Regions from separate parts of the Pseudomonas sp. KH_027 genome, predicted to be linked through region 1. Evidence: predicted binding sites of a transcription regulator. Region 1 holds the regulator's gene; the other holds the start of a gene.

Region 1 (14,759 bases):
GCGCTGGCTTGAGGGCAAAGAAAAGCCCGGTAGTAACACCGGGCTAGGGAGTGGCCAGGCAGGCCGGAAAGTGCGAATCAGGTGAACAGCTGGCTGTTCGGGGGCGTTCTAGAGTTTGGCGGCCGCGTACTGCGCGGAAATCCCCTCCAAGCCGTCGATGATGCTGTCTGAGTACTTGCTGACCACGAAGGGCACAGAGTTCTCGTTGTAATTCTTCAGCGATTTTTCGATATAGCGCCATTTGGTGTTGATTCCGCTCAGCGACTGGCGGATCTGCGGCGTATTCTGCGGCGCGCTCTCCATGCTGGTCAGCTTGCCAGCGAACTCTGCGACCAACTGGTCGATCGATTGGCTTTCGCCGCCACCGCCATAGAAGGTGCCGCCGACCGAGGCGCTACGCGAAGCATAGTCTACCGCGATGCTCTGCATCAGCAGGCTCTGCTCGCGGCTTTGCTGGGTCAGTGGCGGCACATTGAGGCCGCTTTCCTGCTGGATTTTGCTGTACAGCTCGTTGCTCAAAGCGAGCAGTTGCTGGTTGCGCGCGGCCAAGTCGGCCACCGGCTGCAGGTCGGTGAAACCCTGGGTTTTCAAGGCGCTGGTGAGGCTTTTCAATTCGTTGGCGTAATCGCCCCATTGCTGGCCGAGCTGAGCGCGCAGGGCTTTGGAGGCCTCGCCCGGCATGTCCGACAACTCGCTCAGGTGGCTGTTGGCATCTTGCAGCGACTCTTCGATCAACCGTGCGTAGCGCTGGTCGCCTTCCATGCCGTTGTACATATAAAAGTCGCCGAGGCTTTTTTGTGCAGCCAGGCGCAATTGATGCAGTTTCAGCAGGTTGTCGGTCGGTGTGGTAGCACTGGAGCTGAAGGCGGGAAGGGCGACAGCCAGCAAGGCGCTGAGCGATATGGCAAGCAAACGGCTCGACATGGGTTACTCCGTGGTGCCCGTGAAGGGCTTTCATTTGTTTTTGTTTTAGTCACGATCGGTCTATGCCGCCGTGTTGAGACGACTGTACCCGGCGCGTGAGGATTTGGCTAGGTGTGCGCTGGATCACTCTCGATCACTGCCGGATGTCGGCTGAATACCCGCGTATTGGCTCCGTTTATAACGCCTGCGAAGAGACTTTCGCGTCAGGGGAGCGGCGGCGGCGGCGTGCAGTGCCGCAATTGACAAGCGCGCGCTTTTGCTCGAAGGTGTGCGCACCCGAATCAAACGGGCGTATGAATCAAGTGTTTGCTTCGTGCAACACGGTTCATCACAGCCCGAATATCGCGTCGGCGGGTGTGTCAGGCTGATCGAGGCTATCCTCGACGGTCCTGCTGCGGGTGAGCCCGCTGCTTGGCGTCCGACGTGTACTGTTCAGCTTCCATACCGTGGAGATCAGTTGATGATTTACGAAGGTAAAGCCATCACGGTTAAGGCTCTTGAGAGTGGCATCGTCGAATTGAATTTCGACCTCAAGGGTGAGTCCGTCAACAAATTCAACCGTCTCACACTGGCCGATCTGCGCCAGGCGGTGGACGCCATCAAGGCAGATGGTTCGATCAAGGGCGTGATCGTCACCAGTGGCAAAGACGTGTTTATCGTCGGCGCCGATATCACTGAGTTCGTCGACAACTTCAAGTTGCCCGACGAAGAGTTGGTGGCCGGTAACCTCGAAGCCAACAAGATCTTCAGTGATTTTGAAGACCTCGGCGTGCCAACCGTTGCAGCGATCAATGGCATTGCTCTGGGCGGCGGTTTTGAAATGTGCCTGGCCGCGGATTACCGCGTCATCGCTGACAGCGCCAAGATTGGCCTGCCGGAAGTCAAACTGGGCATCTACCCGGGTTTTGGCGGCACCGTGCGTCTGCCGCGCGTTATCGGTACCGATAACGCCATCGAGTGGATCGCTTCGGGCAAGGAAAACAAAGCGGCCGATGCCCTGAAAGTAGGCGCGGTCGATGCTGTGGTTGCGGCCGACAAGCTGCAAGCCGCGGCCTTGGACCTGGTCAAGCGCGCCATCTCCGGCGAGCTGGATTACAAAGCCAAGCGTCAGCCGAAGCTGGAAAAAATCAAGCTCAACGCCATCGAGCAGATGATGGCCTTCGAAACCGCCAAAGGTTTCGTTGCAGGCCAGGCCGGCCCTAACTACCCGGCACCGGTCGAAGCGATCAAGACCATCCAGAAAGCGGCCAACTTCGGCCGTGAAAAAGCCCTGGAAGCCGAAGCTGCTGGTTTCGTGAAGCTGGCGAAAACGTCCGCTTCGCAGAGCCTGGTCGGTCTGTTCCTGAACGATCAGGAATTGAAGAAAAAAGCCAAGGCCTATGATGAAGTGGCCAAGGACGTGAAGCTGGCGGCCGTACTCGGCGCGGGCATCATGGGTGGCGGTATCGCCTACCAGTCCGCAGTCAAGGGCACGCCGATCCTGATGAAGGATATTCGCGAAGACGGCATCCAGATGGGGCTCAACGAAGCTTCCAAGCTGCTGGGTAACCGCGTCGCCAAAGGCCGCCTGACTGCTGCGAAGATGGCTGAAGCCCTGACCGCCATCCGTCCGACCATGTCCTACGGTGATTTCGGCAACGTCGACATCGTCGTCGAAGCCGTGGTCGAAAACCCGAAGGTCAAGCAAGCGGTACTGGCTGAAGTGGAAGGCAAGGTCAAAGAAGACACCATCCTGGCCTCCAACACCTCGACCATTTCCATCAGCTTGCTGGCCAAGGCGCTCAAGCGTCCGGAAAACTTCGTCGGCATGCACTTCTTCAACCCGGTGCACATGATGCCGTTGGTGGAAGTGATCCGTGGCGAGAAGTCCAGCGAAGTGGCGGTTGCCACCACCGTTGCCTACGCCAAGAAGATGGGCAAGAGCCCGATCGTGGTCAACGATTGCCCGGGTTTCCTGGTCAACCGCGTGCTGTTCCCGTACTTCGGCGGCTTCTCCAAGCTGATCAGCGCCGGCGTCGACTTCGTGCGTATCGACAAAGTCATGGAGAAATTCGGCTGGCCCATGGGCCCGGCTTACCTCTCCGACGTGGTCGGCATCGACACCGGTCACCATGGCCGTGACGTAATGGCTGAAGGCTTCCCGGATCGTATGGCCGTTGAAGGTCGTACCGCCGTTGATGTGATGTACGAAGCCAACCGCCTGGGTCAGAAGAACGGCAAAGGTTTCTACGCTTACGAGATGGACAAGCGTGGCAAGCCGAAGAAAGTGACCGACCCGGTTGCCTACGAAGTGCTCAAGCCGGTGATCACCGAGCAGCGTGAAGTGACCGATGAAGACATCATCAACTTCATGATGATCCCGCTGTGCCTGGAAACCGTACGTTGCCTGGAAGACGGTATCGTCGAAACCGCAGCTGAAGCCGATATGGGCTTGATCTACGGCATCGGCTTCCCTCCCTTCCGTGGTGGTGCGCTGCGTTACATCGACTCCATCGGTGTAGCTGAGTTCGTCGCCCTGGCTGACAAGTACGCCGACCTGGGCGCGCTGTACCACCCCACCGCGAAGCTGCGTGAGATGGCCGCCAACGGTCAGAGCTTCTTCGGTTAAGCGCGGAACATAGAGCGAGAGTGAATTTATGAGCCTGAATCCAAGAGACGTGGTGATTGTCGACTTCGGTCGTACCCCGATGGGTCGTTCCAAGGGTGGCATGCACCGCAATACCCGCGCCGACACCATGTCCGCGCAACTGATCACTGGCGTGCTGGCACGCAACCCCAAGGTCGATCCGGCCGAAGTGGAAGACGTGATCTGGGGCTGTGTGAACCAGACCCTGGAACAAGGTTGGAACATCGCGCGGATGGCGTCGCTGATGACTCCGATCCCGCACACCAGCGCTGCGCAAACCGTCAGCCGCCTGTGCGGTTCCTCCATGAGCGCCCTGCACACTGCGGCACAGGCGATCATGAGCGGCAACGGTGACGTGTTCGTCATCGGTGGCGTGGAGCACATGGGCCACGTTGGCATGATGCACGGTGTCGATCCGAACCCGCATCTGTCCCTGTATGCCGCCAAAGCGTCGGGCATGATGGGTCTGACCGCTGAAATGCTCGGCAAGATGCACGGCATCAGCCGTGAGCAGCAGGATGCATTTGGCCTGCGCTCGCACCAGTTGGCGCAAAAAGCCACCGTCGAAGGCAAGTTCAAGGATGAAATCATCCCGATGCAAGGCTACGACGAGAACGGTTTCCTGAAAGTTTTCGACTACGACGAAACCATTCGTCCGGAAACCACCCTGGAAAGCCTGGCTGCTCTGAAGCCTGCCTTCAACCCGAAAGGCGGCACCGTGACGGCGGGTACTTCCTCGCAGATCACCGACGGTGCTTCCTGCATGATCGTCATGTCGGCACAGCGCGCTCAGGACCTCGGCATCCAGCCGATGGCCGTGATCCGTGCCATGTCGGTGGCGGGTGTTGACCCGGCGATCATGGGTTACGGTCCGGTGCCGGCCACCCAGAAAGCATTGAAGCGTGCGGGCCTGACCATGGCTGACATCGACTTCATCGAGCTCAACGAAGCCTTCGCGGCACAGGCCCTGCCCGTGCTGAAGGATCTGAAAGTGCTCGACAAGATGAACGAGAAGGTTAACCTGCACGGCGGCGCGATCGCCCTGGGTCACCCGTTCGGCTGCTCCGGTGCGCGTATCTCCGGTACCTTGCTGAATGTGATGAAGCAAAACGGCGGTACCTTCGGCGTGTCCACTATGTGTATCGGGCTCGGCCAAGGCATCACCACCGTCTTCGAACGCATCTAAGCGTTCGGCGATGTGTAACCGGGGCCCAGTGCCCCGGTTTTTTATTTTTTGCTCGGATATTTTTTATTTTGCTGTAGAAGGAGTCGCACGATGCAGCTGCAACCTGGTCTCTATCGTCACTACAAAGGCCCTGAATACCGCGTGTTCGGTGTTGCCCGGCACTCCGAGACAGAAGAGCAGGTAGTGGTTTATCAGGCGCTTTACGGCGATTACGGCCTCTGGGTGCGTCCGCTGAGCATGTTTCTCGAGTCCGTCGAGGTGGACGGCCAGAGCGTGCTGCGCTTTGCTTTGATTCAGGCCGAACCGGACCTCTTTGTGCGGCCCTGAGCCGACATCGAATTTGCCGCACGCTTGACCTCACCTTAGTCACCACTATATATAGCGGTGCCGCGAGAGGCGCCTCCCGCCTTTCACTTCTCGAATTCAGGAAATTTCCGATCCATGGGCAAATCGCTGGTCATCGTGGAATCCCCGGCCAAGGCCAAGACCATCAACAAGTATTTGGGCAACCAATACGTGGTGAAGTCGAGCATCGGCCATATCCGTGACCTGCCTACCAGCGGTTCGGCCAGTGCCAGCAAAGAGCCGGTCAAGCGCGGCAAGGCCGCTGCGGCCGAAGCGCCGCAGTTGACGCCCAAGGAAAAAGCCAAGCGCCAGTTGGTCGCGCGCATGGGGGTCGATCCCGAACATGGCTGGAAAGCCAAGTACGAGATCCTGCCCGGCAAGGAAAAGGTCGTCGAAGAGCTGCGCCGTTTGGCCAAGGATGCCGACACCATCTATCTCGCAACCGACTTGGACCGCGAGGGAGAGGCGATTGCCTGGCACTTGCGCGAAGCCATCGGTGGCGATGACAGCCGCTACAAGCGCGTGGTGTTCAACGAGATCACCAAGAAAGCCATCCAGGAAGCCTTCTCCAAGCCGGGCGAGCTGGATATCAACCGGGTCAACGCGCAACAGGCGCGGCGCTTCCTCGATCGGGTGGTGGGCTACATGGTCTCGCCGCTGCTCTGGGCGAAAATTGCCCGCGGCTTGTCGGCCGGCCGTGTGCAATCGGTTGCGGTAAAGCTGGTGGTGGAGCGCGAACGGGAAATCCGTGCGTTCAACCCGGAAGAATACTGGGAAATCCACGCCGACCTCGGCACAGCCAAAGGCGCCAACGTGCGTTTTGAGGTTGCCCGTGAGAATGGCGAGGCGTTCAAGCCGCTGAATGAACAACAGGCCATGGCGGCGCTGGAGAAGCTCAAGGCTTCCAGCTACAGCATCGTCAAGCGTGAAGACAAGCCGACCAGCAGCAAGCCGTCGGCGCCGTTCATCACTTCCACCTTGCAGCAGGCGGCGAGCAATCGCCTCGGCTTCGGTGTGAAGAAGACCATGATGATGGCCCAGCGTCTGTATGAGGCTGGCTACATCACCTATATGCGTACCGACTCGACCAACCTCTCGGCCGATGCCGTGAGCATGGTGCGCGACTTCATCGAAGGCGAGTTCGGCAAGAAGTACCTGCCGGCCAAACCGAATGTCTACAGCAGCAAGGAAGGCGCGCAGGAAGCGCACGAGGCGATTCGCCCCTCGGACGTCAACCTCAAGCCGACCCAGCTGTCCGGCATGGAACGTGATGCCGAGCGTCTGTATGAGCTGATCTGGCGCCAGTTCGTGGCCTGCCAGATGCCGCCAGCGGAATACCTGTCGACCACCGTCAGTGTGGCGGCTAGTAAGTTCGAATTGCGCGCCAAGGGCCGTATTCTCAAGTTCGACGGCTATACCCGCGCATTGCCGCAGGTCAGCAAGCCGGGCGATGACGATGTGCTGCCGGACATGAGCGAAGGCGAAGTGCTGAAGTTGCTCAAACTCGATCCGAGCCAGCACTTCACCAAGCCGCCTGCGCGTTTCTCCGAAGCCAGCCTGGTCAAGGAGATGGAGAAGCGCGGTATCGGCCGTCCATCGACCTACGCCGCGATCATCTCGACGATTCAGGAGCGTGGCTACGTCGCGTTGCACAACCGTCGCTTCTACTCGGAAAAAATGGGCGACATCGTTACCGAGCGTCTGTCCGAGAGCTTCTCCAACCTGATGGACTATGGCTTCACCGCCGGCATGGAAGAGCATCTGGACGATGTGGCCCAAGGCGAGCGCGATTGGAAGCATGTGCTCGATGAGTTCTACGGCGACTTCAAGGGCAAGCTCGAAGTGGCTGCCGAGGCTGACAATGGCATGCGTGCCAACCAGCCGACGCCGACGGATATCGCCTGCCGCGAGTGCGGTCGACCGATGATGATCCGGACCGCCTCGACCGGCGTATTCCTCGGCTGCTCGGGTTACAGCCTGCCGCCGAAAGAGCGCTGCAAGTCGACCATCAACCTGATTCCCGGCGACGAAATCGCCGCTGACGATGAAGGCGAGTCCGAATCCCGGGTGCTGCTGGGCAAGCATCGCTGCGCGATCTGCAGCACGGCGATGGATGCCTACCTGCTGGATGAAACCCGCAAGCTGCACATCTGTGGCAACAACCCCGATTGCGTGGGGCATGAGATCGAGCAGGGCCAATACCGCATCAAGGGCTATGAAGGTCCGAGCCTGGAGTGCGACAAGTGCGGCAGCCAGATGCAACTGAAGACCGGCCGCTTCGGCAAGTTCTTCGGTTGCACCAATGCCGAGTGCAAGAACACCCGTAAGTTGCTGAAAAGCGGCGAGCCGGCGCCACCGAAGATGGATGCGGTGAAGATGCCGGAGCTCAAGTGCGAGAAGGTCAACGACACCTACGTGCTGCGTGACGGTGCTTCCGGCCTGTTCCTGGCCGCCAGCCAGTTCCCGAAGAACCGCGAGACCCGCGCGCCTCTGGTGCTGGAATTGATTCCACACAAAGACGAAATCGATCCGAAGTATCACTTCCTGATCGAGGCGCCGAAGAAGGACCCGGACGGTCGTCCGGCGGTGATCCGCTACAGCCGCAAGACCAAGGAACAGTACGTGCAGACCGAAGTAGAGGGCAAGCCGACCGGTTGGCGTGCGTTCTACGACGGCGGCAAGTGGAAAGTCGAAGACAAGCGCTGAGCGGAATCGTATAGGGCGCGCCGACGCCAGTCGGCGCGCGTATATTGACCGTATCTGCCGTGGAGGGCGCCCTGATGGCCCACGAACTCTATACCCGCACCAACCAGAAGCTCTATTTTGCCGGCCTGGCCCTGGATGCCTGGCACCAGGCGGAAGAGGGGCGTGCGATGAACGCCCAGGCGCTGATCCAGGCCGAACGCGAGGCCGCGTTATTCCACCTGTACGGTGGGTTGTTGGGGCTTTGCCATGAAATCGCCGGTTATTACCGGGTCGCGCAGCTCGATGTCCCTCGGGTGGAACTGCTACTGACCAAGGCGGTACTGGACGCGGCGCCCAGCCCGGAACTGGCTGAACTGGTTGAGCTGGCGCAGCAGTCGGAAACCTGGTTGGCGCAGTTGCTGGCGGCCTACGCCGCGCTGTTCCAGCCGCCCCAGGCGCCGAAAAAGGCCAAAGTCGACCCGACGTTGCCCTTGATCGAGTCGTTGAGCCTGGATGATGACGAGCTGGTTTTGACGCGCTTGCAGCTGCAAGACTGGCGTCAGCAGCTGAAAGTGCTGGCCTTGCGCTTTCGTGAGTCGCTCAGCGAGTGTTGAGTCGGTGGATGGGTGGGCTAGGGGAGAGACCGAGCTGGCTGGTACACTAACGGTCTTTCGTGGAGATTAGATTTTATGCCTACATCGTTTCTTGAAATTGTCGAGTTGCCCGACGGGCGCATCGCCCTTCGTCGTGCCGAGGATGAAGAGGCGTTGGTGGTTCTGGATTTTTCTGCCGATGCCAAGGCTTTTCTGCAAGGCCACCATATTGAAGTCGCCAAAGCCATGCTGAATGTCGGCGTGCAAATGGCAGGCCGGCTGGCTGAAGGCGATTTCGAGCGTGAAGAAGGGCCGCGCGTCCTTCACTGACAAGCGCGTTACGCTCGAGGTTCTTACCTTGTTCGTGCGGTTCCTTTTGTGCTGTTTTCCTCTTGCCAGCCACATCACCCCCGGTTGAACACTGTCCCGGGCCCCGCAAAGGCCTGCGAGTGGCGCATTCCTATGCGGTCAACTGCTGAGCGCCCATTGGCGGTCAGCCCAGGCTGATATTCAGGCTTTGTGCTTTGCCCAAGCGAGCGGCAGCGGCGAGTTGCTCGCGTGCCGGACGATGCAGTGGGTGCAGCCAGCTCACGACGGTATGGCTGCGACCCAGGCGCAGTGCTTCGCAAGCCAGGTCCAGGGCACTCTGTTCGCCGCGCGGTTGCAGCAGCAGGATGCGTTCGCGATTCAGCCCCGCTTCCCGCAGCCAGGCTTGGGTCAGGCTGGCAGGCGGGGCGATCAGCGTCAGCCAACGGGCATCCTGTTCCTGGCTCAGTTCGCGCAGCATGGGGGCAAGCAGGTGTAGGCAGTTCCCGGCGGCGCCGCGCAGCGACAGTTCGCTGAACGTTTCCGGCTCATCAAACCAGGCTGATTCCGCAGCTTCGGTTAGCAGCGGTGTCACCGGTTGAGCCAGAAAGGCTTCGAACAGTGGAAGCTGTGTACGGTTCAACGATTGCGGGAACTGCATAACGTCTCCTCAGCGGCGGATAACGCCGACACTCAAACCTTCGATCACCAGATCCTGGGTTTCCAGGTCTACTTCGATGGGCGCGAACTCGGGGTTTTCGGCAATCAGCCAGACCTTGTCGCCTTCGCGCTTGAAGCGTTTCACCGTTACCTCGTCGTCCAGGCGTGCCACGACGATCTGGCCGTTGCGTGCTTCCTGGGTGGTATGTACGGCGAGCAAGTCGCCATCGAATATGCCGATGTCTTTCATGCTCATGCCGCGTACACGCAACAGGTAGTCGGCGCGGGGATGGAAGAACGCGGGGTTGATACGGCAGGATTCTTCGATATGTTGTTGTGCGAGAATCGGTGCGCCGGCGGCGACGCGACCGATGATCGGCAAGCCGTCTTCCTCGGTGCTCGGCTCAAAGCCGGGAATGCGGATGCCACGTGAGGCGCCAGGGGTCATTTCAATGGCGCCTTTGCGGGCAAGCGCCTTGAGGTGTTCTTCGGCGGCATTGGGTGACTTGAAGCCCAGTTCCTGGGCGATCTCTGCCCGGGTCGGCGGGTAGCCGTTGTCTTCAAGACAGCGCTTGATAAAGGCAAGAATCTCGGCTTGGCGTGGCGTCAGTTTCAGCATTTTTTTGGCTCTGTCTTTTTATACAGTGACTGGGATTATATACAGTGATCGAGACTTGGCAATCCTCCTTTTTTCGCTCCAGGGGATTTTCTGTCGATAACCGCGAAGCGGGCTTGTTACCTCGGGGGATTGGCGGACGTCTTGCTAGCATAAGGGTGCAATTGGCGCGGTGATGAAAGTTCGTGACTGGTCAGCCGAAAGGCGGCTCGCAAGACTTGACAAGCTTGCGACTTGAAACGTATGTTTCAAACAAGTGTTTGTTAGGTGGTATTCCATGGCCCAGTCAGAAACCGTTGAGCGTATCCTTGATGCCGCTGAACAACTGTTCGCGGAGAAAGGTTTCGCTGAGACGTCGTTACGCTTGATCACCAGCAAGGCCGGCGTCAACCTGGCGGCGGTGAACTATCACTTCGGCTCGAAAAAGGCGCTTATCCAGGCAGTGTTCTCGCGTTTTCTCGGGCCTTTCTGCAGCAGTCTCGAGAAAGAGCTGGATCGCCGCCAAGCCAAAGCCGACAGCAAGACCAGCCTGGAAGACTTGCTGGAAATCCTCGTCGAGCAAGCCCTGGCGGTGAAGCCGCGCAGCGGCAATGACCTGTCTATTTTCATGCGTCTGCTGGGATTGGCCTTCAGCCAGAGCCAGGGTCACCTGCGCCGTTACCTGGAAGACATGTACGGCAAGGTATTCCGCCGCTACATGCTGCTGGTGCATGAGGCTGCGCCACGGATTCCGCCTATCGAGCTGTTCTGGCGGGTGCATTTCATGCTCGGTGCGGCGGCTTTCAGCATGTCTGGGATCAAGGCACTGCGCGCGATTGCCGAGACCGACTTCGGGGTGAATACCTCGATTGAGCAGGTGATGCGCCTGATGGTGCCATTCCTGGCTGCGGGCATGCGTTCTGAAACCGGGGTGACCGACGAAGCCCTGGCCAGTGCACAGCTGCGCCCGCGCAGCAAAACTGCAGCGGCTACCGCCAAGGTCTGACCTCAAGCGGTGGGCGTGGCCGAGCTGATCGGCTAAGCTAGCCGCCCATGAGCGCCCTCGATCTTCTGCATATTTCCCTCGCCGACCAATGCCTGTATGGCTTCGCCAACGGGCAGTTGCTGCTGCGCCTGGGGGTTTCAACTGCGCGCAATGGGCCGGGTGAGCAGAATGGCTCCGGCTGCACGCCGCGCGGCTTGCACCAGGTGCGGGCAAAAATCGGTGAAGGGCTGCCGCTGGGTGCGGTGTTGCGTGGGCGACGCTGGACGGGGGAGGTCTGGTCTGCGGCGCTGAGCGAGCAGTTTCCCGAGCGCGATTGGATTCTCACGCGCATCCTCTGGTTGAGTGGCTGTGAGCCGGGGCGCAATCGTCTCGGTGCGGTGGATACCTTCCGTCGCTATGTCTACCTGCATGGCACCCCGGACACCGAGCCGATGGGGGCGCCGCTCTCCCACGGCTGTATTCGCCTGCGCAACCAGGATGTACTGGAACTCTTTGCCCGTGTGCCCGTCCACTGCGCGGTACAGATAGATGAAGCGCCGTGCCCGGCATGGGCGGCGGCCGTCGTTAAACGTCAATAGAGCCTATTTAAGGATTTTGTTATGACCTCTGGCCTGCAAGGCTCATTGATGCTGGACATCAGCGGCACCTGGCTGACCGCTGAAGACCGCCACCTGCTGCGCCAGCCGCAAGTGGGCGGGCTGATCCTGTTCGCGCGCAATATCGAACATCCGCGTCAGGTGCGTGAGTTGTCTGCGGCAATCCGGGCCGTGCGGCCAGATTTATTGCTGGCTGTGGATCAGGAGGGTGGGCGGGTACAGCGTCTGCGCCAAGGTTTTGTGCGTTTGCCGGCAATGCGGGCGATCGCCGACAACGCCAATGCCGAGTGGCTGGCCGAGCAGTGCGGTTGGTTGATGGCCAGCGAAGTGTTGGCGGTGGGACTGGACCTGAGTTTCGCCCCGGTGCTCGATCTGGATTATCAGCGCAGTGCGGTCGTTGGGAGCCGGGCCTTCGATGGCGACCCCGAGCGGGCGACACGGCTGGCCGGCGCCTTCATCCGCGGCATGAACGCCGCCGGCATGGCTGCTACGGGCAAGCATTTCCCTGGCCACGGCTGGGCGGAGGCGGATTCGCACGTCGCCATTCCGACCGACGAGCGTAGCCTGGAGCAGATTCGCGCCACCGATCTGCGACCTTTTGCGGCGTTGAGCAAGCAGTTGGCCGCGGTGATGCCGGCCCATGTCATTTACCCGCAGGTGGATGCCCAGCCGGCGGGCTTCTCCCGCCGTTGGCTGCAGGACATCCTGCGGGGTGAGTTGCAGTTCGACGGGGTGATCTTCAGCGATGATCTGTCGATGGCTGGCGCCCATGTGGTGGGTGATGCGGGGAACCGCATCGAGGCAGCCTTGAGCGCCGGCTGCAACATGGGTCTGGTGTGCAACGACCGCGCTGCCGCCGAGTTGGCCCTGAGTGCTTTGCAACGCCTCAAGGTGCAACCGCCAGTGGGCCTGGGGCGGATGCGCGGCCAGGCCTTCCCGACTACCGAATGCCGCCAGAGCCCGCGCTGGTTGCAGGCTGTGGGTGCCTTGCAGGCCGCCCAGTTGATTGATTAAGGAAACCCGACATGACTGTCTACGCCATTATCGGCGGCACCGGCCTGACCGAGCTGGAAGGCCTGACCATCAGCGCCGTGCTGAACCTGGATACGCCTTATGGGGCGCCTTCCGCACCTGTGCTGCGCGGTCACTATGCGGGCCGTGAAGTACTGTTTCTCGCGCGCCATGGCCATCCGCATCGTATTGCCCCGCACCAGGTGAATTACCGGGCCAACGTCTGGGCGCTCAAGCATGCGGGAGCCCAGGCGATCATAGCGGTGAATGCCGTCGGCGGTATTCACCCGGCCATGGGTACCGGGCATTTCTGCGTGCCGCACCAGATCATCGATTACACCTCGGGGCGCGAGCACACCTACTTCGCCGGTGAACTGGAGCATGTGACCCATGTGGATTTCAGCTACCCCTACGATGCCGCGCTGCGCGAGCAGTTGACGGCCGCGCTGGCGGCACAGGGCTGTGCGTACAGTGGGCATGGCGTGTATGCCTGCACCCAGGGCCCACGGTTGGAAACGGTGGCCGAGATCGCCCGGCTGGAACGCGATGGGTGCGACATCGTCGGCATGACCGGCATGCCCGAGGCTGCCCTGGCGCGCGAGCTGGAGCTGCCTTACGCCTGCCTGGCGCTGGTGGTGAACCCGGCCGCCGGCAAGTCCAATACGGTGATCACTATGGCTGAAATCGAGCGCGCGCTCGCCGATGGCATGGGCAAGGTCAAAGCCACGCTGGCGCAGGTATTGGCGGGCTGACGGTGTTTCTGCAGCGATAAAAAAGGGCCGCTTACTCAGCGGCCCTTTTTATTGCCCGTGAAGGGCTTGTTTCAAGCCGCGCGGGTCACGTGCGGTAGCCTGTTAGGCGGTTCTCAGAGCGGGGTGATGCGGATCAGCATGCCCAGGCTGGAGTGATCCAGGTAGGTCAGCTCGCCGCTCTTCAGGCGGGCGCCCTGCTTGAAGCGTTCGCTGCCGGTCAGCAGACCGTCGGCGTCGAACTGGTTGATCCAGAAATCGCTTTCCAGGTCGACGAAACGCAGCTGTTTCAGGCTCAACGTGCCTTCCACCGGGGAGTGGCCGAACTGCTGCTTGCCGCTCGACAGGGCGACTTTCGTCGCGGCTTCGCCAACGCTCTGTTGCCAGGCCTGGTGCAGCAATACTTCGTAGCCATTGGCGGCGGTGAGCTTGGCGGCTTCGGCGTTCAAGGCCGTACCGCGTTCACTGCCGGCAGCCACTGCCTGCGCGCCGGCGGCCCATTCATCCGGTGCGGTCTGGCTGGCTGGAACCGGTTCGCCAGCCTGGCGAAACAGGATCAGTTCGACCTGATACAGGCCCTCGGCGAAGGCTGTCGGGGTGGCCAGCGTGAGTAACAGAAGCAGGTGACGAAACAAGCGCATGGGCTAATCCTTCATGGGTGTTTGGCGAGTCGCCTGGACGCGTCGCGACAGCATCTAGGTGGCTTTTGGGGTCAGGCGCTCGAAGAGTGCCTCGATTGTATTGAATCGCTCTTCCGGGCGCTCCATCGGGACCTGGAATTTGAACTGGGTGGCGCCTTCGAACTTGTAGCGCGTCGGTTGGCCCTGGATCAATTTGATCAGCACCAGGGGATCGACCTTGGTGTCGGCGGCAAATTCGATGCGTCCACCCTGCGGGCCGGCGTCGAGCTTCTTGATCCCCAGCTGTTCGGCCTGCAGTTTCAGCAGGGTCAGGCGCACCAGGTTCTTGCTCGGCTCCGGCAGCAGACCGAAGCGGTCTATCATCTCGACTTGCAGCTCCTTCAGGCTGTCTTCATCGGCCGCCGAGGCGATGCGTTTGTAGAGGATCAGGCGGGTGTGCACGTCCGGCAGGTAGGCGTCGGGAATCAGGGCCGGTACTCGCAGGTTGATTTCCGGCCCGCCGCCGAGCGGCTGATCCAGGTTGGGCTGCTCGCCCTTGCGGATGGCTTTCACCGCGCGTTCGAGCATTTCCATATAGAGGGTAAAACCAACCGCCTGGATCTGCCCGCTCTGGCCATCGCCGAGCAGTTCGCCGGCACCGCGGATTTCCAGGTCGTTGGTCGCCAGCACGAAGCCGGCGCCGAGGTCCTGGGTGTTGGCGATGGCCTCCAGGCGCTTTTCCGCATCCGGGGTCATCTGCTTGCGCGGTGGCGTCAACAGGTAGGCGTAGGCCTGGTGGTGGCTGCGCCCGACCCGGCCGCGCAACTGGTGCAGCTGCGCCAGGCCGAACTTGTCGG
Region 2 (14,759 bases), 660 kb from region 1:
TTCCGGGCTTTTTCGTTTCGGCGCAAGGCTTACTGTGGCGAGGTTTCCAGTGGTGTGGGGGTCGGTACCGGGATGGTCTCGACGTTGTCCACTTCCTTCTGGATCTTTTCCAGCAGCGAGCCGGGTTTCGGCGGCTCTTCGACTTGCGGCTGCTCGCTCGCCTTGGGCTCGGCAACCGCTGGGCTGCTGCCATCCTGACCGAGAATCGCTTCGTCGCGGCTGACGCCGGGCATGAAATCGCCGGCCAGACCTACCAGTTTATCCTCGCCATCGAAGACGATGCTGACGCGTTCCTGCAGGCGCTGTCTGCCGCCTGGCTGGATGCTGTAGAGGTAGTCCCAGCGGTCGGCGTGGAAGGTGTCGGTGATCAGCGGGTTACCCATGATAAACCGCACTTGACGCCGGGTCATTCCGGGGCGTAACTGGTCTATCATGTCCTGCGTAACGACATTGCCCTGTTGGATGTCGATTTTATAAACCCCGGGGAACGAACAGCCGGCGAGTGCGAATAACCCCACAAGGGTGAGACTAGTCAGCAAGAGCTTGGTGTTTTGCATCGGTGGGTGACTTCCACTATCTTGGCTGGGCAACTTGGCGTCCGATCATACCTGCATTGAAGGGAGCTGCGAAGCAGCAACCGCGAGAAAGCTGACCATGGTAGAAAATAGCGAACTACGAAAAGCTGGCCTGAAAGTGACCCTGCCACGGGTCAAGATTCTGCAGATGCTCGATTCTGCCGAACAGCGGCACATGAGTGCGGAAGATGTGTACAAGGCGCTGATGGAGGCTGGCGAAGATGTGGGTTTGGCCACGGTCTACCGTGTGTTGACCCAATTCGAGGCTGCCGGCCTGGTGGTGCGGCACAACTTCGATGGCGGCCATGCGGTGTTCGAGCTGGCCGATGGCGGTCATCACGACCACATGGTCTGTGTCGATACCGGTGAAGTGATCGAGTTCTTCGATACCGAGATCGAGAAGCGCCAGAAAGAGATCGTGCGCGAGCATGGCTTCGAGATGGTGGATCACAACCTTGTGCTCTATGTACGCAAGAAGCGGTAATGCGTCAGGCGCCAGCTTGCTGGCGTCCTAATCAAGCCTGTCGATCAGAAAGCGCCGCTTACCCCGTTGGGGAAGCGGCGTTTTTCGTTTTGATCCTTTGCCGCTGCATGTCTTGAGCCGCGTAGGGCGTACTCGCGAAGCGGTACGCCGGAGGGCGCGAGGGGTGGGTTGTTCGCGGCGTTCCGAGACAGCCCTACGCGTTGGCCGCGGTGCTGACCATCTGCCGGGCGTGGGCCAGGGATTCCTCGGTCAAATCCACGCCACCCAGCATGCGGGCGATCTCCTCGACCCGGGCCGGGCCATCCAGGCTCGCCACTGCCGTGCGTGTCGCGTCGCTGCCGCGAGCCTTGTGCACGAACAGGTGTTGGTGCCCTTGCGCGGCGACCTGCGGCAGGTGGGTCACGGTCAGCACTTGGCCGCGCTCGCCGAGCTTGCGCAGCAGCTGGCCGACTACTTCGGCCGTCGGGCCGCCGATGCCGACGTCGACTTCGTCGAAAACCAGCGTCGGTACCCGCGAGGTTTGCGCCGTGATCACCTGAATGGCCAGGCTGATACGTGACAGTTCACCGCCGGACGCGACTTTGGCCAGGGCCTTGAGTGGTTGTCCGGGGTTGGCGCTGACCAGAAACTCGACCTGTTCCAGGCCTTGCGGGTGCGGATCGCTGACGTTGGCCACGTGCAATTGGATGTTGAAGCGCCCCCCCGGCATGCCCAGGCGCTGCATCTCGACTTCGACGGCGCTGGCCAGTTGACCCGCTGCGTCATGCCGCAGGGTGCTGAGCTGCTGGGCTTTTTCCTGGTAATGGCGGGCGTAGGCCGTCAGTTCTTCGCTCAGGCGCTCGGTGGCCTGGTCGTCGGCGTTCAGGCTTTCCAGTTCTTCAAACAGTTGCTGTTGCAGCGCGCCCAGTTCGCTAGGTTGGACCCGGTGTTTACGCGCCAGGGTGTAGATGGCGTCGAGGCGTTCTTCGAGCAGTTGCTGGCGCGCGGGGTCGGCGTCGAAATGATCGAGAAAGCGGTTCAGTTCACCCACCGCTTCTTCTACTTGGATCTGCGCGCTGGCCAGCAGGTTGACCGCTTCACTCAGTGCGCCCTGCGGGCTGTTGAAGGCGCTGAGCCGTTGCAGGCTGCCGGTCAGGGCTGACAGCACATTGCCGGCGTCGTTTTCGCTGCATTGTTCCAGTACCAGGCGACAGGCGCTGAGCAGGCTCTCGGCATTGGCCAGGGCCTTGTGGTCCTGTTCCAGTTGTACCAGTTCGCTTTCGCCGAGGGCCAGATTATCCAGCTCTTCCAACTGGTAGCTGAGCAGCTGGTGGCGGGCGCGCTGTTCATCGCCGGCACTGGACAGGCGTTCAAGCTCTTGCCGGGTCTGTCGCCAGCGCTGCGCGGCGAGTTGCACCTGGCGCGCCAGTTCTTGGCTGCCGGCATACTCATCGAGCAGGCGGCGGTGGGTTTCGGGTTTGAGCAGTGACTGATGTTCATGCTGGTTGTGGATGTCGATCAGCAGTTCGCCGAGGGCTTTCAGGTCGCCTTGCGGGCAGGGCGAGCCATTGATGTAGCCGCGTGAGCGACCTTCGGCGGTGATCACGCGGCGGAGGATGCACGGCCCGTCGTTGTCCAGGTCGCGCTCGGTCAGCCAGGCGCGGGCTTCCGGGATGTCGGCCAGGTCGAAGCTGGCAAGAATGTCTGCTTTGTCGGCGCCGGGTCGCACCACGCCGCTGTCGGCGCGATCACCCAGGGTCAGGCCGAGGGCGTCGAGCATGATCGACTTGCCGGCACCGGTTTCCCCGGTAATTACGCTCATCCCGCCATTCAGCTCGAGGTCGAGGTGTTCGACGATGGCGTAGTTGTGTACGGAAAGGTGGACCAGCATGGCGGAGCCCTCGGGCGTAAGACATGGTTATTTATACAGTGTTTGTTTTGTCTCTGACAATCCTCCCTTGCTCTTGAATCGCCAGATTGTGGCCCCATATAAGCGGCAGAAACGTGAGTTAAGGCTCGCGAACGATTTTGATAGGAGAGACGCATGGCTGACGAACAGACCCAGAATTCCCAGAATCCTGACTTTGAACCTGCTGCCGAGGCTGTAGCGGGCGAGGACCTGGCTGCCCGCGTGCAAACGCTGGAAGAGCAGCTGGCGGCCGCTCAGGATCAGGCTCTGCGCGTTGCGGCTGATTTGCAGAACGTGCGCCGCCGCGCTGAGCAGGACGTGGAAAAAGCGCACAAGTTTGCGCTGGAAAAATTCGCCAATGACCTGTTGCCGGTGGTCGATAGCCTCGAGCGCGGCCTGGAGCTGTCCAGCCCTGACGACGAGGCCATCAAGGCGGTGCGTGAAGGCATGGAACTGACGCTCAAGCTGTTCCAGGACACGCTCAAGCGTTACCAGTTGGAAGTCATCGACCCGCACGGCGCACCGTTCAATGCCGAGCACCATCAGGCCATGGCGATGCAGGAAAGCACCCATCTGGAACCCAATAGCGTGCTCAAGGTGTTCCAGAAAGGTTACCTGCTCAACGGTCGCCTGCTGCGCCCGGCCATGGTCGTGGTCAGCAAGCCGCCGGCGGAAACACCGCCTTCGATTGATGAGCAGGCTTGAAATTAGCCGTAAGGCCCCCATTTAGAAGTCAAGCGTTTAAGTGCTACCGCAGTTAGCCACCACTGCTGCGGCAACCAAATCAAAGTTTCGGGAGAGTAAACATGGGCAGAATTATCGGTATCGACCTGGGGACCACCAACTCCTGCGTCTCGATCCTGGAAAACGGCACCGTCAAAGTGCTGGAAAACGCCGAAGGCGCGCGTACCACGCCGTCGATCATCGCTTACACCAATGATGGCGAAATCCTCGTCGGTCAGTCGGCCAAGCGTCAGGCCGTGACCAACCCGCACAACACCCTGTACGCGGTAAAACGTCTGATCGGTCGTCGTTTTGAAGAAAGCGTCGTACAGAAAGACATCGAGATGGTGCCGTACAAAATCGTCAAAGCCGACAACGGCGACGCCTGGGTGGAAGTGAAGGGCCAGAAGATGGCACCGCCACAAATTTCCGCCGAAGTGCTGAAAAAGATGAAGAAAACCGCCGAAGACTACCTCGGCGAGCCAGTGACCGAAGCGGTGATCACCGTGCCGGCCTACTTCAACGACAGTCAGCGTCAGGCCACTAAAGATGCCGGCCGTATCGCCGGTCTGGACGTAAAACGGATCATCAACGAGCCGACCGCAGCCGCTCTGGCGTACGGTATGGACAAGGCCAAGGGCGATCACACCGTGATCGTTTATGACCTCGGCGGCGGTACTTTCGACATTTCCGTAATCGAGATTGCCGAAGTCGACGGCGAGCACCAGTTCGAAGTGTTGGCCACCAACGGTGACACCTTCCTCGGCGGTGAAGACTTCGACATCCGCTTGATCGACTACCTCGTCGACGAGTTCAAGAAAGAAAGCGGCATGAACCTCAAGGGTGACCCGCTGGCCATGCAGCGCCTGAAAGAAGCGGCCGAGAAAGCCAAGATCGAGCTGTCTTCCGCGCAGCAGACCGACGTCAACCTGCCGTACATCACTGCAGATGCCAGCGGTCCTAAGCACCTGAACGTGAAGATTTCCCGCGCCAAGCTGGAATCGCTGGTCGAGGATCTGGTGCAGCGCACCATCGAGCCTTGCCGTATCGCGTTGAAAGATGCCGGTATCGACGTTGGCGCGATCCACGACGTGATCCTGGTCGGCGGTCAGACCCGTATGCCGCTGGTGCAGAAGCTGGTTACCGATTTCTTCGGTAAAGAAGCGCGCAAAGACGTGAACCCGGACGAAGCGGTTGCCATGGGTGCTGCCATCCAGGGCGCGGTATTGGCCGGTGACGTTAAAGACGTGCTGCTGCTGGATGTCAGCCCGCTGACCCTGGGTATCGAAACCATGGGCGGCGTGATGACCGCGCTGATCGAGAAAAACACCACGATTCCGACCAAGAAATCGCAAGTGTTCTCGACTGCCGACGATAACCAGGGCGCTGTGACCATTCACGTGCTGCAGGGCGAGCGCAAGCAAGCCGCGCAGAACAAATCGCTGGGCAAGTTCGACCTGGCTGAAATTCCGCCGGCTCCGCGTGGCGTGCCGCAGATCGAAGTAACCTTCGATATCGATGCCAACGGCATCCTGCACGTAGGCGCCAAAGACAAGGCGACGGGCAAGACTCAGTCGATCGTGATCAAGGCCAACTCCGGTTTGTCCGAGGAAGAGATTCAGCAGATGGTTCGCGATGCTGAAGTCAACGCTGAAGAAGACCGCAAGTTCGAAGAGCTGGCAACTGCCCGCAATCAGGGCGATGCCTTGGTGCATGCAACACGTAAAATGATCACCGAAGCGGGCGACAAGGCCACTGCGGATGAGAAAGCGGCGATCGAAAAAGCCTTGGGTGAACTCGAAGTGGCCGTGAAAGGCGACGACAAGGAAACCATCGAAGCCAAGATCAACGCTCTGTCGGAAGCCACTGCACCGCTGGCGCAGAAAATGTATGCCGAACAGCCGCAGGCTGGTGAAGCAGCACAAGGCCATGACGAGCCGAAAGGCGGCGCCGATGACGTAGTCGATGCCGAGTTCGAAGAGGTCAAGGAAAACAAGTAAGCGTCCATTTGCTTGCTCTCCAACCTGACTAGCTAAAGCGCTGGCAGGTGTTATCCGCCGCGCGGGAGCTTGCTCCCGCGTTGGCGTGTCTGGAGAAGCCGATTTAAGAGTGTTGAACAATTATGGCTAAGCGTGACTATTACGAAGTGCTGGGTGTCGAGCGTGGTGTCAGTGAAGCGGAGCTGAAAAAGGCTTACCGCCGGCTGGCAATGAAGCACCACCCGGACCGCAACCCTGACGATAAAGCGGCTGAAGAGCGCTTCAAAGAGGCCAATGAGGCCTATGAAGTGTTGTCCGATGCGAACAAACGTGCGGCTTTCGATCAATACGGCCACGCCGGCGTCGATCCGAGCATGGGCGGTGGCGGTGCGGGTGGCGCCGGGTTTGGCGGGGCGAACTTCTCCGATATTTTCGGCGATGTGTTCAGCGATTTCTTCGGTGGCGCCCGTGGTGGTTCGCGCGGCGGTGCGCAGCGCGGCAGTGACCTGCGCTACACCCTGGAGCTGGATCTGGAAGAGGCGGTGCGTGGCACTACCGTGACCATTCGCGTGCCAACGCTGGTCAATTGCAAGATCTGCGAAGGTTCCGGCGCGAAGAAGGGCACCAGCCCGGTGACCTGCACTACCTGCGGCGGTATCGGTCAGGTGCGCATGCAGCAGGGCTTCTTCTCGGTGCAGCAAACCTGCCCGCGTTGCCATGGCAGCGGCAAGATGATCGCCGATCCCTGTGGTTCCTGCCACGGCCATGGCCGGGTGGAAGAGCACAAGACCCTGTCGGTCAAGGTGCCGCCAGGTGTCGATACCGGCGACCGCATCCGTCTCTCCGGTGAGGGTGAGGCGGGCGCCATGGGTGGCCCGGCGGGCGACCTGTATGTGGTGGTGAATGTGCGCGAGCACGCGATCTTCCAGCGTGACGGCAAACACCTGTACTGCGATGTGCCGATCAGCTTCGCCGATGCGGCGCTCGGTGGCGAGTTGGAGGTGCCGACCCTGGATGGCCGGGTCAAGCTGAAGATTCCGGAAGGCACGCAAACCGGCAAGCTGTTCCGCCTGCGCGGCAAGGGTGTGGCGCCGGTGCGTGGCGGTGGCGCGGGCGACCTGATGTGCCGGGTGGCGGTGGAGACGCCGGTGCACCTGGATAAGCGTCAGCGCGAGCTGCTTGAAGAGTTTCGCAAGTCGCTGCTCGGCGATACCAGCCACTCGCCCAAGGCCAGTGGCTGGTTCGAGGGCGTGAAGCGCTTCTTTGGCGATGTTTAAGTAATCAGTTGCAGGTGTCGGGCGGCGAATGCCGCCTGCGCCATGCCGCTTTAGGTGGTTGGCTGGGAGCTGGATTTATGCGACGTATAGCCGTGGTAGGCGCCGCTGGGCGCATGGGCAAGACCCTGATCGAAGCGATACAGCAGGCGGGTGCCAGCTTGACGGCGGCGGTGGATCGCCCGGACAGCAGCCTGATCGGGGCGGATGCCGGTGAGTTGGCGGCGCTCGGCAAGCTGGGTGTGCCGTTGTCGGGTGATCTGGCGACAGTGCTGGATCGCTTCGATGTGCTGATCGACTTCACCCATCCGTCCGTGACCTTGCAGAATCTGGCGCTGTGCCGGCAGGCGGGCAAGGCCATGATCATCGGCACCACGGGCTTCAGTGCCGAAGAGAAGTTGGTGCTGGCGCAGGCGGGCAAGGAGATTCCGATCGTTTTTGCCGCCAATTTCAGTGTTGGCGTCAATCTCTGCCTGAAGTTGCTGGATACCGCCGCCCGCGTGCTGGGCGATGAGGTCGATATCGAAATCATCGAAGCGCATCATCGGCACAAGGTCGACGCGCCTTCCGGTACGGCCTTGCGCATGGGTGAAGTGGTCGCCAATGCATTGGGGCGTGATCTGCAAAAGGTCGCCGTCTATGGTCGCGAAGGTCAGACAGGCGCCCGTGAGCGCGAAACCATCGGTTTTGCCACAGTGCGCGCCGGTGATGTGGTGGGCGATCACACCGTCCTGTTCGCCGCTGACGGCGAGCGCGTGGAAATCACCCACAAGGCGTCCAGCCGTATGACGTTTGCCCGGGGTGCGGTACGGGCGGCGTTGTGGCTGGAAGGTCAGGCGCCGGGGCTGTACGACATGCAGGATGTGCTGGAGTTGCGCTGATACAGCCAAGCGGTTGTAATGGCGGGTAGACCAAAAAGGCCTTTTTCTGTAAGCTACAGCTTTAGTGTGTCCACTAAAAGCGCGCAGAAACTTGAAAAAGTGATTCGAAAAAAGCGGGGTGACGTGTTCAAGCGTCATCCCGCTTTTTTACAATCTGCGTATGCCCTGTCAGGCTTGATTGATCGGAGGTTTTCTTGAGTAAGCCAGCCCTTAAACCCGCCATTTTGGCCCTTGCCGATGGCAGCATTTTTCGCGGCGAAGCCATTGGCATCGACGGTCAAACCGTCGGAGAGGTGGTGTTCAACACCGCCATGACCGGCTATCAGGAAATCCTTACCGATCCTTCCTATGCCCAGCAAATCGTTACCCTGACTTACCCGCATATCGGCAACACCGGCACTACGCCGGAAGACGCCGAGTCCGATCGCGTCTGGTCCGCCGGCCTGGTGATTCGCGATCTGCCGCTGACCGCCAGTAACTGGCGCAGCACCCTGTCGTTGTCGGATTACCTGCAGGCCAACAACGTAGTGGCCATCGCTGGTATCGATACCCGTCGCCTGACCCGCATCCTGCGTGAGAAAGGCGCACAGAACGGCTGCATCATGGCCGGCGACGATATTTCCGAAGACGCGGCCATTGCGGCAGCCCAAGGCTTCCCTGGCCTCAAAGGCATGGACCTGGCGAAGGTTGTCAGCACCAAGGAAACCTATGAGTGGCGTTCGACTGTCTGGGATCTGAAGACCGACAGCCATGCAACCATCGAAGCTTCCGAGTTGCCGTACCACGTGGTTGCTTACGACTACGGCGTGAAAGTGAACATCCTGCGCATGCTGGTCGAGCGCGGTTGCCGTGTAACCGTGGTTCCGGCGCAGACTCCGGCTACTGACGTTCTGGCGCTCAAGCCTGATGGCGTGTTCCTGTCCAACGGCCCTGGCGATCCGGAGCCTTGCGACTACGCGATCCAGGCGATCAAGGACGTGCTGGAAACCGAGATTCCGGTGTTCGGCATCTGCCTTGGCCATCAGTTGCTGGCCCTGGCTTCCGGCGCCAAGACCGTGAAAATGGGTCACGGCCACCACGGTGCCAACCACCCGGTCCAGGATCTGGATAGCGGCGTGGTGATGATCACCAGCCAGAACCATGGTTTTGCGGTGGACGAGGCGACCCTGCCAGGCAATGTCCGGGCGATTCACAAGTCGCTGTTCGATGGCACCCTGCAAGGGATCGAGCGTACCGACAAGAGCGCGTTCAGCTTCCAGGGTCACCCTGAAGCGAGCCCGGGCCCGAATGATGTGGCGCCGTTGTTCGATCGCTTCATCGACGCCATGGCCAAGCGCCGCTAATCGCGCGCCTTGAGAATGTAGCGAAAAGGCGCCTGAGGCGAGCCCGGTAACTCCGGCGGATTTCCCTCAGGTGCCTCGGAAAATGTTCAAGACGGCTTGCCGACTGACCTGCGGATTTGAGTGACAACTAATGCCAAAACGTACAGACATAAAAAGCATCCTGATTCTCGGCGCCGGCCCGATCGTTATCGGCCAGGCCTGTGAATTCGACTACTCCGGCGCCCAGGCCTGCAAAGCCCTGCGCGAAGAGGGTTACCGCGTCATCCTGGTGAACTCCAACCCAGCGACCATCATGACCGACCCGGACATGGCCGACGCCACCTACATCGAGCCGATCAAGTGGCAAACGGTTGCCAAGATCATCGAAAAAGAACGTCCTGATGCGCTGCTGCCGACCATGGGCGGCCAGACCGCGCTGAACTGCGCCCTGGATCTGGAGCGCGAAGGCGTTCTGGAGAAGTTCGGTGTGGAAATGATCGGCGCCAACGCCGACACCATCGACAAGGCTGAAGATCGCTCGCGCTTCGACAAGGCGATGAAGTCCATCGGCCTGGCGTGCCCGCGTTCCGGCATCGCCCACAGCATGGAAGAGGCCAACGCGGTGCTCGAGAAGCTCGGCTTCCCGTGCATCATCCGTCCGTCCTTTACCATGGGCGGGACCGGTGGCGGTATCGCTTACAACCGTGAAGAGTTCGAAGAAATCTGTGCCCGTGGTCTGGACCTGTCGCCGACCAAGGAACTGTTGATCGACGAATCGCTGATCGGCTGGAAAGAGTACGAGATGGAGGTGGTCCGCGATAAGAAGGACAACTGCATCATCGTCTGCTCGATCGAAAACTTCGACCCGATGGGCGTGCACACGGGTGACTCGATCACCGTCGCGCCGGCGCAGACCCTGACCGACAAGGAATACCAGATCCTGCGTAACGCCTCCCTGGCGGTACTGCGTGAGATCGGCGTGGAAACCGGCGGTTCCAACGTGCAGTTCGGTATCTGCCCGAATACCGGCCGCATGGTCGTGATCGAAATGAACCCGCGGGTATCGCGCTCTTCGGCGCTGGCCTCGAAAGCTACCGGCTTCCCGATTGCCCGGGTCGCGGCCAAGCTGGCAATCGGCTACACCCTCGACGAACTGCAGAACGAAATCACCGGCGGCAAGACCCCGGCGTCCTTCGAGCCGTCCATCGACTACGTCGTGACCAAGCTGCCACGCTTCGCTTTCGAGAAATTTCCGAAAGCCGATGCGCGCCTGACCACCCAGATGAAGTCGGTCGGTGAAGTCATGGCCATCGGTCGGACCTTCCAGGAGTCCCTGCAGAAAGCCTTGCGCGGCCTGGAGGTCGGTGTCAGCGGCCTGGACCCGAAACTCGACCTGAGCAATCCGGAAAGCATGAGTGTGCTCAAACGCGAGCTGACCGTGCCGGGCGCCGAGCGTATTTGGTACGTGGCGGACGCTTTCCGTGCTGGCATGAGTGTTGAAAATATCTTCGACATGAACATGATCGACCCCTGGTTCCTGGTGCAGATCGAAGACCTGATCAAGGAAGAAGAGAAGATCAAGGTCCTCGGCCTGTCGACCATCGACCGCGACCTGATGTTCCGCCTCAAGCGCAAAGGCTTCTCCGATGCGCGCCTGGCCAAGCTGTTGGGTGTGACCGAGAAGAACCTGCGGCGCCATCGTCACAAGCTCGAGGTCTACCCGGTCTACAAGCGCGTCGACACCTGCGCCGCCGAGTTCGCCACCGACACCGCCTACCTGTACTCGACCTACGAGGAAGAGTGCGAGGCCAATCCGTCGACCCGCGACAAGATCATGATCCTGGGCGGCGGTCCTAACCGCATCGGTCAGGGCATCGAGTTCGACTACTGCTGCGTACACGCGGCCCTCGCCCTGCGCGAAGACGGCTACGAGACCATCATGGTCAACTGCAACCCGGAAACCGTCTCCACCGACTACGACACCTCGGATCGTCTGTACTTCGAACCGGTGACCCTGGAAGACGTACTGGAAATCGTCCGCGTCGAGAAGCCGAAGGGTGTGATCGTCCAGTATGGCGGCCAGACTCCGCTGAAGCTGGCCCGCGCCTTGGAAGAAGCCGGCGTGCCGATCATCGGTACCAGCCCGGATGCCATCGATCGTGCCGAAGACCGTGAGCGCTTCCAGCAGATGGTTGAGCGCCTGAACCTGCGTCAGCCGCCGAACGCCACCGTGCGCAGCGAAGACGAAGCCATCCGCGCGGCTGGCAAGATCGGTTACCCGCTGGTGGTGCGTCCGTCCTACGTACTGGGCGGCCGGGCGATGGAAATCGTCTACGAAGAAGAAGAGCTCAAGCGCTACCTGCGTGACGCGGTGCAAGTGTCCAACGACAGCCCGGTGCTGCTGGACCACTTCCTCAACTGCGCCATCGAGATGGATGTCGACGCGGTCTGCGACGGCACCGACGTGGTGATCGGCGCGATCATGCAGCACATCGAACAGGCTGGCGTGCACTCCGGTGACTCCGCGTGTTCGCTGCCGCCGTATTCGCTGCCGGCGCATATCCAGGACGAGATGCGCGAGCAGGTCAAGAAGATGGCCTTGGAGCTGGGTGTGATCGGCCTGATGAACGTGCAGTTGGCGCTGCAAGGCGAAGACATCTACGTCATTGAAGTCAATCCACGCGCCTCGCGTACCGTGCCGTTCGTCTCGAAGTGCATCGGTGTTTCCCTGGCGATGATCGCGGCGCGCGTGATGGCCGGTAAAACCCTGAAGGAAATCGGTTTCACCAAGGAAATCATTCCGAACTTCTACAGCGTGAAGGAGGCGGTGTTCCCCTTCGCCAAATTCCCGGGCGTTGACCCGATCCTCGGCCCAGAGATGAAGTCCACCGGCGAGGTGATGGGCGTCGGCGATACCTTCGGTGAAGCGTTCGCCAAGGCCCAGATGGGTGCCAGCGAAGTGCTGCCGACCGGCGGTACTGCTTTTATCAGCGTGCGTGACGACGACAAGCCGCTGGTTGCGGGCGTGGCCCGTGATCTGATCAACTTGGGTTTCGAAGTGGTCGCCACTGCCGGTACTGCCAAGCTGATCGAAGCGGCAGGCCTGAAAGTACGTCGGGTGAACAAGGTGACCGAGGGTCGTCCGCACGTGGTCGACATGATCAAGAATGACGAAGTCACGCTGATCATCAATACCACCGAAGGTCGTCAGTCGATTGCTGATTCCTACTCCATTCGCCGTAACGCCCTGCAGCACAAGATTTACTGCACCACTACCATTGCTGCTGGCGAGGCTATCTGCGAAGCGCTCAAGTTCGGTCCCGAGAAGACCGTGCGTCGCTTGCAGGATCTACACGCAGGATTGAAGGCATGACCAAATACCCAATGACAGTCCAGGGCGCGCGCGCCCTGGAAGAAGAATTGACTCACCTGACCAAGGTCGTTCGGCCAAAGCTCAGCCAGGACATCGGTACGGCCCGCGAGTTGGGTGATTTGAAGGAAAACGCCGAGTATCACGCCGCCCGTGAGCAGCAAGGGATGGTCGAGGCGCGTGTTCGTGATATCGAAGGCCGTTTGCAGAATGCCCAGGTCATCGATATTGCGGCGATTCCTCGCACCGGCAAGGTGATCTTTGGTACGACCGTCGAGATCGCTAACGTCGAAACCGATGAGCGCGTGACCTATCAGATCGTTGGCGAAGACGAAGCCGATATCAAGCTGGGCAAGATTTCGGTCGGCTCACCTATCGCTCGCGCCTTGATTGCCAAGGAAGAGGGCGATGTGGTGGTCGTGAAAACCCCTGGCGGTGTCATCGAGTACGAGATTGTCGAAGTCCGTCATCTTTAAGCCTCGGCCATTCAAGGCGGCAGCGATCAGTTGGCAGGTGGCTCAGACTTTCTGGGTCGGCGGCATCTGGTTGCTGCAATTCGTCATGCTCCCGGCTCTGGTGAAATTGGGTTGGGCGCCGCTATTGATTGAGGACGTTACCCGTGCGCTGGGCCCGCTGCTGGTGGGGTTGGCGGGTTTTTGCGCGATCCTGCAGTTATTGCTGCTGCTGTGGGTCGAGCGTTTGGACCGCCTGCTGCACGATATGCGTGGCCAGTTGCTGCTGACCATTGTGCTGGTGGCGGCGAGTTATCTGCTGGCACACGAATGGCTGCCGGACGCCAGGCGCTGGCTGCTGTTCAATTATTTGCTGCTGGCCCTGTTCGGTTTGCTGCTGGTGCTGCAGCCGGTGCCGGGTGTAGGGGCTGGCAGGGCGCGCCAGGCGCGCCACTGACAGTAGAGGCGGGAGCCTTAGCTGTGACGGCTGATGTTGGACAGCTGTTTGTTGGCTTTCGGGTTCTTGCGATAAATCAGCGCCATTTTGCCAATGACCTGCACCAGCTCGCTCTTGGCGGTCTTGCACAGTTCGGCAATCGCCGCCAAGCGATCTTCGCGTTCGGTGATTCTGAGCTGGATCTTGATCAGCTCATGATCGCTCAATGCGCGCTCCAATTCGGCTAGCACGCCTTCGGTCAAACCATTGTCAGCCACAATCAATACTGGTTTCAGATGGTGGCCGATAGATTTGTACTGTTTCTTCTGCTCCTGAGTGAGCGGCATAATCTGACCCCTGCGTCTGATCTGGTAAAAAGCGGCGGCCAGTTTACCCGAGCGACCCCGCAACCGCCCAGTTAATCACGCCCCGTCAATTTCGAGGTACCCCGTGGCACGTTCCAAAACTAGCCAGAACTGGCTGAGAGAACATTTTAACGACCCTTATGTGAAGATGGCGCAGAAGGACGGCTACCGTTCGCGCGCCAGCTACAAGTTGCTGGAGATCCAGGAGAAGGACCGCATTCTGCGGCCTGGCAACACCGTGGTCGATCTGGGGGCGGCGCCCGGCGGCTGGTCGCAGGTGACCAGTCGGGTGATTGGCGACAAGGGTCGCCTGATCGCCTCGGATATCCTGGAAATGGACAGCATTCCGGATGTCACCTTCATTCAGGGTGACTTTACCGAGGCGGCGGTGCTGGCGCAGATTCTCGAGGCGGTCGGCAATAATCCGGTAGACCTTGTGATTTCCGATATGGCCCCCAATATGAGTGGGGTGAGGATGGCCGATCAGGCCCGCGCCATGTACCTGTGCGAGCTGGCGCTGGACCTTGCCGGGCAGGTATTGCGCCCGGGGGGCGATTTCTTGATCAAGATCTTCCAGGGCGAGGGTTTCGACCTTTACCACAAGCAGGTTCGGACCATGTTCGAGAAAGTGCAGATGCGCAAGCCGCTGTCTTCCCGTGATCGCTCCCGCGAGCAGTACCTGCTGGCTCGCGGTTTCCGTGGCGCGCCGAGCGGCACTTAAGCCGCTTCGCAGGGTCGAAAGCATAGCGGCTGCCGCGCTGATAAGTGTTTAGCGTAACCGGCCCGCTGGGTCGGTGTTTCATAAAGGGTTACAGACGGTTCCTGCCAGGGGCGGGAGTTGTGTAGTAAGTTAGGCTGGTAAATAACCAGCCGTCATGCGAGGCACGTTCCAGGACGGGGCCTGCTTCAGAGGGTAGCTAATTGAACGATATGGCAAAGAACCTGATCCTGTGGCTCATCATCGCCGCCGTCCTGGTGACAGTGATGAACAACTTCTCCAGCCCGAGCGA

What was found. The regulator LexA, encoded in region 1, represses DNA repair genes until DNA is damaged. The targets are predictions, from matches to a motif close to CTGTNTNNNNANACAG.
Region 2: a site for LexA is predicted at 2,953-2,968, ahead of recN (DNA repair protein RecN). Genes of this name have one in related genera too.

The regions. Positions count from the first base shown of each region.
Region 1 covers NZ_CM174470.1:1,611,295-1,626,053, forward strand. Annotated here, with positions in the region: gene AC3IYG_RS07570 (hypothetical protein) at 1-12, shown strand, start outside; gene AC3IYG_RS07575 (hypothetical protein) at 109-924, opposite strand; gene fadB (fatty acid oxidation complex subunit alpha FadB) at 1,385-3,532, shown strand; gene fadA (acetyl-CoA C-acyltransferase FadA) at 3,561-4,736, shown strand; gene AC3IYG_RS07590 (DUF1653 domain-containing protein) at 4,827-5,063, shown strand; gene topA (type I DNA topoisomerase) at 5,178-7,787, shown strand; gene AC3IYG_RS07600 (DUF6586 family protein) at 7,862-8,380, shown strand; gene AC3IYG_RS07605 (hypothetical protein) at 8,456-8,689, shown strand; gene sulA (SOS-induced cell division inhibitor SulA) at 8,853-9,326, opposite strand; gene lexA (transcriptional repressor LexA) at 9,336-9,944, opposite strand; gene AC3IYG_RS07620 (TetR/AcrR family transcriptional regulator) at 10,219-10,926, shown strand; gene AC3IYG_RS07625 (L,D-transpeptidase family protein) at 10,974-11,504, shown strand; gene nagZ (beta-N-acetylhexosaminidase) at 11,538-12,536, shown strand; gene AC3IYG_RS07635 (S-methyl-5'-thioinosine phosphorylase) at 12,548-13,285, shown strand; gene AC3IYG_RS07640 (CsiV family protein) at 13,399-13,923, opposite strand; gene mfd (transcription-repair coupling factor) at 13,978-14,759, opposite strand, start outside.
Region 2 covers NZ_CM174470.1:949,526-964,284, forward strand. Annotated here, with positions in the region: gene AC3IYG_RS04360 (outer membrane protein assembly factor BamE) at 30-557, opposite strand; gene fur (ferric iron uptake transcriptional regulator) at 655-1,059, shown strand; gene recN (DNA repair protein RecN) at 1,253-2,929, opposite strand; gene grpE (nucleotide exchange factor GrpE) at 3,083-3,652, shown strand; gene dnaK (molecular chaperone DnaK) at 3,754-5,670, shown strand; gene dnaJ (molecular chaperone DnaJ) at 5,793-6,926, shown strand; gene dapB (4-hydroxy-tetrahydrodipicolinate reductase) at 7,004-7,804, shown strand; gene carA (glutamine-hydrolyzing carbamoyl-phosphate synthase small subunit) at 7,999-9,147, shown strand; gene carB (carbamoyl-phosphate synthase large subunit) at 9,278-12,499, shown strand; gene greA (transcription elongation factor GreA) at 12,496-12,972, shown strand; gene AC3IYG_RS04410 (DUF4149 domain-containing protein) at 13,010-13,405, shown strand; gene yhbY (ribosome assembly RNA-binding protein YhbY) at 13,423-13,731, opposite strand; gene rlmE (23S rRNA (uridine(2552)-2'-O)-methyltransferase RlmE) at 13,835-14,470, shown strand; gene ftsH (ATP-dependent zinc metalloprotease FtsH) at 14,680-14,759, shown strand, end outside.